DNA from 2 places in the Winogradskyella sp. PE311 genome. Region 1 is predicted to be linked to the other one. Evidence: riboswitches for the same ligand, from Rfam matches in the RefSeq annotation. Region 1 holds a riboswitch; the other holds the start of a gene.

Region 1 (3,790 bases):
CATCTACACCCAACTCATCTAATTTTTCAGCAATGATAACTTTTTGTTCTGTGTTTAACTTACAACCCGGAACCTGTTCACCATCGCGAAGTGTTGTATCGAAGATTTGAATATTGTTATTTGACATTTATCAAAATATAGATTAGTATTGCTTAACGAAGTTAAATTTTTGAATTTTTCTAAATCTCTAATATTTATTTATGTTTACGACGTTCAAATGTAATTTTATAACTTAATTATCTTATAATCAACAACATAAAACCATTTTCTTTTGACAACTAAAGGCCAAAAAGATAATTTATTTTCACTTGTAAAGTCATTGACAAAGTCTGAAAAACGACAATTCAAACTTTATGTTGGGAGATTAGGTGTGAATTCTGATTCTAAATTTTTAAAACTTTTTAATCTTTTAGATAAGGCCAAAAGTTATAATGAAGGTTCAATTTTAAAATCTGGTATTGTAAAAAAGTCACAGCTTGCAAATGTAAAAGCACATCTATATAAACAAATCCTTATCAGTTTAAAACTAAATCCTTCTCACCAAAATATACGTTTACAGATTAGAGAACAATTAGACTTTGCTTCAATTTTGTATCACAAAGGCCTATATAAACAAAGTTTAAAAATCCTTGATAAAGCTAAAGATTTGGCAATTTCTAACGAAGAAAAAAATTCTGCTTTTGAAATTATTGAGTTAGAAAAAATTATAGAAGCACAATACATAACACGCAGTATAAGTACACGAGCGGATGAACTCGCTGTACAAGCCAAAAACTTAAGTGCACTAAACGTTATCGCTAGCAAACTCTCTAATTTATCACTTCAACTCTACAGTATCATTCTTAAAACTGGTTATGTAAAGAATGAAAAAGAGAGTAAAATGGTTACCAAATATTTTAATGATAGACTTCCTAAACTCAATCTTAAAAAAGTTGGTTTCAGAGAAAAACTATGGCTGTATAAAGCGCATTTATGGTACAGTTTTTTGATGCAAGATTTCTTAAACTGTTATAAATATGCTTCAAAATGGGTTGATTTATTTCATCAAAATCCAAGTATGATTAACTTAAATCCAGTGTTTTATTTAAAAGGAAATAATTATCTACTTGAATCTATATATTTTATTAGGAACAAACCGAAATTTGTTAAAAAATTAGATCATTTTACAACTACAGTCAATAACACCAAGTTTAACAAAGATGAAAATGTTTCTACTTTAATTTTCCTCTACACAAATTTCCATAGCATAAATCAACACTTTATTGATGGTAGTTTTGAAGAAGGTTTAGAGTTAATTCCACAAATTGAAAAGGAACTTTTAGATTATAAAGACAGAATTGACCCTCATCATAAATTAATTTTCTATTACAAATTTGCAAGTATGCATTTTGGAGTAGGAAATAATAAAGAATGTATTAAGTACCTCGACAAAATCATATCAAACAAATCGCTTTCTATGCGCGAAGATCTACTCTGCTTCTCGAGAGTATTGAATCTTGTTGCGCATTATGAAGCAGGTTTAGATTATCATTTAGAAACATTATTGAGAAGCACCTATAAATTCTTAATAAAAATGAATGATTTGCATGAAGTACAAAAAGAAATGATAAAGTTTATTAGAGGGCTCCAAGATATTTATCCACATGATCTAAAAAATGCTTTTAAAGATTTACTTAAAACTCTGAAAACTTTTGAAGACCATCCATTTGAGCGTAGAGCATTTTTATACTTAGATATTATTTCATGGTTAGAAAGTAAAATTGAAAATAAACCAGTAGGAGAGATAATTAAGACTAAATACTTAACAAAATATGCGCATTGATTTTAGTGAATTCATAAAAAAAGCATAAAAACTGAAAATAAATTTGGAAATTAAGTTTTTGTATTGCAATATTTGTATTCATAAAGTTCAATAACTTACTGAAATGTTATCAAGAAAGGTGGAGGGATAGACCCGATGAAGCCTTAGCAACCCTTAGATTTACTAAGAAGGTGCTAAATTCTACTTGAAAGCGCGAGTCATTTTTCGCAATTTTAGATAGATAACTCAAGACTAATTACCCATCTGTAATTAGCATTTTCTTTATAACATTTTTCTATTAAGTATGCTTCTAAAAGAAGCTTATTTGGCTTTTGAATTAATTTATTTTAACTCAAAAAACTAGAAAAATGAGTACACAAAAATTTGCAACAAAAGCGTTGCACGCAGGACATGACGTTAGTCAAACAGGAGGAACAAGAGCTGTTCCTATTTATCAATCTACAGCCTATGTTTTCGATGATTCAGACGACGCAGCAGGGCGATTTAATCTATCTGTTCCAGGTTTTATTTACACACGTTTAAATAATCCTACCAACGACATTTTAGAACAACGTTTAGCAGCTTTAGAAGGAGGTATTGCGGCAGTAGCCACAGCTTCTGGAACAGCAGCTATTTCTACAACCTTACTAACACTTTTAAGAGCAGGAGATCATATCGTTGCTTCTAGTAGTTTGTATGGAGGAACCTATAATTTATTGAGTGTTACGTTGCCAAGACATGGTATTACAACAACATTTGTAGATGCTTCTAATCCAGAAAATTTCGCAAAAGCTACTCAGGAGAATACCAGAGCAATTTTCATTGAATCCTTGGGTAATCCTAAATTAGATGTGCTAGATATCGAAGCTATTTCGGTAGCAGCTAAAGCACACAAAGTGCCTTTAATAGTAGATAATACAGTAGCAACACCATATTTATTAAACCCTATTGAGCATGGCGCTAATATTGTGATCCATTCTTTAACAAAGTATATCAATGGAAATGGGACTTCTTTGGGAGGAATTATTATTGATGCTGGTACTTTTGATTGGACCAACGGAAAGTTTCCAGAATTTACAGAACCATCTGCTGGCTACCACGGATTGGTTTACAGCGAAGCTATTGGACCAGCTGCATTCATTGCAAAAATTAGAATTGAAGGTTTGCGAGATTATGGAGGAGCTTTAAGTCCATTTAATGGTTTTCAAATTATTCAAGGTTTAGAAACTTTAGAATTACGTATTCAAAAGCATAGTGAAAATGCACTTGAATTGGCGCAATGGTTACAAGCACAACCAGAAGTAAAATGGGTAAACTATCCAGGTTTAGAAACGAGCAAATACAACGATCTCGCTAAGAAATACTTACCAAAAGGACAAAGTGGTATCGTAACTTTTGGTGCAGATGGTGGTTTTGATGCCGCAAAGACTATTGCTGATACAACGAAAGTTTTTTCTCTATTGGCTAATATTGGAGATACAAAATCACTAATTATTCATCCTGCAAGTACAACGCATCAACAATTAAGTGATGATGCGCAAGAGACTACAGGTGTTACTAAAGATCTTATTCGTCTTTCTGTCGGAATAGAAAATATTGAAGATTTAAAAGCCGATTTAAAAGAAGCCTTTGCTGTAGTGAAACAAAAGCAAACACTTCATAATTAGATTGTAATTATTTAATATTTTAAAAAAAGAATCATGAGTAATTTACAATTTAGTATTTCGGGAGAAAATGTTTCCGAAACAAAATTCGTAGGACAAACAAGACAGTTTACCTTAACTGTTGATGAACCTGAAGCTTTAGGAGGCACCGATGCATATCCAAACCCTGTAGAATACATTTTAGCAGGTTTTGCAGGGTGTATTAATGTTGTCGGACATATAGTAGCAAAAGAATTAGGCTTTAAGATAAAGTCTCTAAAAATTGATGTTACTGGCGATTTAAATCCAAACCGTTTTTTAGGAGCATCTAAAGATGAACGTGCAG
Region 2 (3,790 bases), 970 kb from region 1:
CATTTAGAACTGTCTATCATTAATGGAATTCTTGAAATATCGGGTTCTGAAGCAATGAGGTTTAAAAAGGTTGTCATGGCATAAACACCATCTAGCATACCTTCGTCCATGTTTACATCAAGGATTTGTGCGCCACCATCTACTTGATCTCGCGCCACTTCTAATGCTTCGTCATATTTTTCTTCCTTTATAAGACGCAGAAATTTGCGAGATCCAGTTACGTTGGTTCGTTCACCTACGTTGATGAAATTACTTTCTGGTGTAACCACTAAAGGTTCTAATCCAGATAAAGTTAAATATTTATTACAGTCAGATTCTGCCATTATGCGAATTCTTGAGTTAATCTTGGTTTGTACTTCTGAGCGGCTTCTGCTATTGCGTTTATATGCTCTGGACTCGTACCACAGCAACCTCCAATTATATTTACAAGACCATCTTTGAGGTAGTCTTCGATATACAGTTGCATTTGTTGAGGTGATTCATCATATTCTCCAAAGGCATTTGGTAAACCTGCGTTAGGATGTGCTGAGGTGAAAAATTCAGTCTCATTAGAAAGTCTTTGCAAATAAGGTTTCAATTGTTCTGCACCAAGTGCACAATTAAAACCTACGCTTAATAACGGAATATGAGATACTGAGGTTAAAAAGGCCTCAACTGTTTGTCCGGATAATGTTCTCCCTGAAGCATCAGTTATGGTACCTGAAACCATAATGGGAATATCTATATTACGTTCTTCTTTTACTTCTTCAATGGCAAATAAAGCCGCTTTTGCGTTTAAAGTATCAAAAATGGTTTCAACTAAAAGCACATCAACTCCACCGTCGATTAAAGCTTCAACTTGTTGCTTATAGGCAATACGTAATTCATTAAAAGTTATAGCTCTATATTCTGGACGATTTACATCTGGCGATAGACTCGCTGTTTTATTTGTTGGGCCAATACTACCAGCAACAAAACGTGGTTTTTCTGGATTTGCTTTTGTGAATTTATCAGCAACTTCTTTGGCGATTTTGGCAGATTCAAAGTTGAGTTCGTAAACTAAATCTTCCATGTCGTAGTCAGCCATTGCTATAGTTGTCCCAGAGAATGTATTCGTTTCTACAATATCTGCTCCTGCTTCAAAATATTTGGCATGTACTTCTGCAATTGCTTTGGGTTGCGTTAATGAAAGTAAATCATTATTTCCTTGTAAAGGTGAAGGATAATCTGCAAAACGTTTTCCTCTAAAATCGTCTTCTGAGAAATTATATCGCTGAAGCATCGTTCCCATGGCTCCATCGAGAACTAAGATTCGTTTTTTTAATTCTTGCTTAATATTTGCCATTAGTTTAATGCTTGTTTTAAATCGTTTATGATATCTTCTGGATGCTCCAGACCAACAGAAATTCGTATTAATCCTGCAGTAATTCCTGTTTCTAAACGAATATCTTCTGGTATTTTCGCATGTGTTGTAGATGCAGGATGTGTAATAATACTCCTAGTATCTCCTAAATTTGCTGAAAGTGACAACAGTTTTATTGCATTTAGAAATTTTCTACCTGCTTCAATACCACCTTTTATTTCAAAAGCGACAACATTTCCACCTAGTTTCATTTGTTGTTTTGCTAATTCGTATTGCGGATGCGATTTTAGAAATGGATATTTTACAATAGTGACATTATTATGAGATTCTAAAAATGTTGCCACCTTGAGTGCATTATCACAATGTCTATCTACTCTTACAGGCAAGGTCTCTAGGCTTTTAGATAAAACCCATGCATTAAAAGGCGATAATGCAGGACCTGTATTTCTTGAAAACAGATAGATTTTCTGAATTAAATCTGCGTTTCCAACGGTAACTCCGCCCAAAACACGGCCTTGGCCATCCATTAATTTAGTTGCAGAATGAATCACTAAATCTGCACCAAATTTTATAGGTTGTTGTAGATATGGTGTTGCAAAACAATTGTCTATAATAAATATTAGGTTGTGCTTTTTTGCAATATCTCCTATGCGTTGTAAATCTAAAATATCAACAGCCGGATTTGTTGGGCTTTCAGCATAGATAACCTTTGTATTAGGTTGAATGAGATTTTCTATAGTATCTAATTTATCAATTTTAAAATAGCTTGTAGAGACATTCCATTTAGTTAAAATGTTATTAAATAATGTTTGTGTAGAGCCAAAAATACTTCGTGATGACACAATATGATCGTCAGAATTTAATAAAGCTGCAAATGTAGAAAACACAGCAGACATGCCAGATGCAAAAGCATAACCACGTTCAGCTCCTTCCATTAAACAAACCTTTTCTACAAACTCGGAAGTGTTTGGATTAGAATATCGACTGTAAATATTGCGTTGTTTTTCATCCGCAAAAGAGGCACGCATATCTTCGGCATCTTCAAAAACATAACTCGATGTTAGATACAAAGGGCTAGAATGTTCTAAAAATTGCGAACGCTCTATTTGAGTACGTATCGCTTGTGTTTCTAAATGTTTTGAATTCATTTTCTGTTACTTAACTAGCTAAATAAATCAAAATACAAATAGTCCAAAAAAGGACGTTTAAATAGAAAAAAGTTAAAAAGAAGTTTAATTACAACAGTGTAATTATGTTCGGTTATCTATCCAATTAACCGATAAATGAATCGGTAATTACGTAGAATTTAGCACCTTCTTAATAAGTTTAAGGGTTGCTAAGGTTTCAAAGGGTCTAATCCCTCCACCTTTCTTGATAACATTTCAATAAGTTATTTGAACTTTGTGAATTACAATATTCTGAAAGAAATTAAGAATAAGCAAATTATATCCACTTTATTTTAATTGAATTTAATTTGCTTTTTAATTGTAACTTTGAATTACCCAAATGCATCAATTATGTTAGAAAATTTCTGGTTTAATGTTGAGTATGGCTTAAATCATGTTTTAGATATTAATGGTTATGACCATGTTCTTTTTTTAATGGTTTTGGCTGTGCCTTATGTTTTTAAAGATTGGAAACGTGTCTTATTGTTGGTCTCTATGTTTACATTAGGGCACACCCTATCATTAGTTTTAGCGGCTTATGGTGTTGTAAGTGTTAGTGGTAAATTGGTAGAATTCTTAATTCCTATCACCATTTTAATTGCGGCTATTTACAACGTATTTACGGCTGGTAAAAAGGATAGAGGTAGAAAAATTGGTTTATTATTCTTTACTACTTTGTTTTTTGGTCTTATACATGGTTTAGGTTTTGCGCGTGAGTTTAAGATGTTAGCTGGGCTGGCTGATAATAAAATAGAATTACTTATAGAATTTGCTTTAGGTATTGAAATCGCTCAAGTGATTGTCGTATTTGTGGTTCTATTTCTTGGGTTCTTGTTTCAGACTTTATTTAGATTTTCTAGACGTGACTGGGTTATGGTCCTCTCTGCAATAGTAATAGGGCTTGTTATACCAATGATAATACAGAGCGATTTATTAACTTCTTAATTAAGTTTGGTAAAACTTTAACTAGAAGTAGATTGCTTATAAAATACTATCCTATTATATTCGTTACTTATAGATACCATAGTAATTAATGCCACAAAAAAAACAATTACGTTATGATAAGGCTTATTTGCGCATTGCAAAGGAGTGGGGTAAACTCTCACATTGCAAACGGAAACAAGTAGGTGCTCTTATCGTTAAAGACCGAATGATAATTTCAGATGGCTATAATGGTACACCAACAGGTTTTGAAAATTATTGCGAAGATGACGAAGGCTATACAAAATGGTATGTATTGCATGCTGAGGCCAATGCTATTTTAAAAGTAGCGGCATCCACA

The links. A riboswitch is a leader RNA that binds a small molecule or an ion and turns the genes downstream of it on or off. The one in region 1 is predicted to bind S-adenosylmethionine.
Region 2: linked by a shared signal. The riboswitch ahead of ACFWU4_RS00665 (trans-sulfuration enzyme family protein) and the one ahead of ACFWU4_RS04780 (O-acetylhomoserine aminocarboxypropyltransferase/cysteine synthase family protein) in region 1 are both predicted to bind S-adenosylmethionine.

Annotation. Positions count from the first base shown of each region.
Region 1 covers NZ_JBHZTH010000001.1:1,131,716-1,135,505, reverse strand. The annotation lists gene ACFWU4_RS04790 (2-isopropylmalate synthase) at 1-127, opposite strand, end outside; gene ACFWU4_RS04785 (hypothetical protein) at 272-1,822, shown strand; SAM riboswitch class I at 1,926-2,049, shown strand; gene ACFWU4_RS04780 (O-acetylhomoserine aminocarboxypropyltransferase/cysteine synthase family protein) at 2,170-3,468, shown strand; gene ACFWU4_RS04775 (OsmC family protein) at 3,502-3,790, shown strand, end outside.
Region 2 covers NZ_JBHZTH010000001.1:162,443-166,232, reverse strand. The annotation lists gene metH (methionine synthase) at 1-323, opposite strand, end outside; gene ACFWU4_RS00670 (homocysteine S-methyltransferase family protein) at 323-1,324, opposite strand; gene ACFWU4_RS00665 (trans-sulfuration enzyme family protein) at 1,324-2,490, opposite strand; SAM riboswitch class I at 2,600-2,723, opposite strand; gene ACFWU4_RS00660 (HupE/UreJ family protein) at 2,860-3,453, shown strand; gene ACFWU4_RS00655 (deoxycytidylate deaminase) at 3,542-3,790, shown strand, end outside.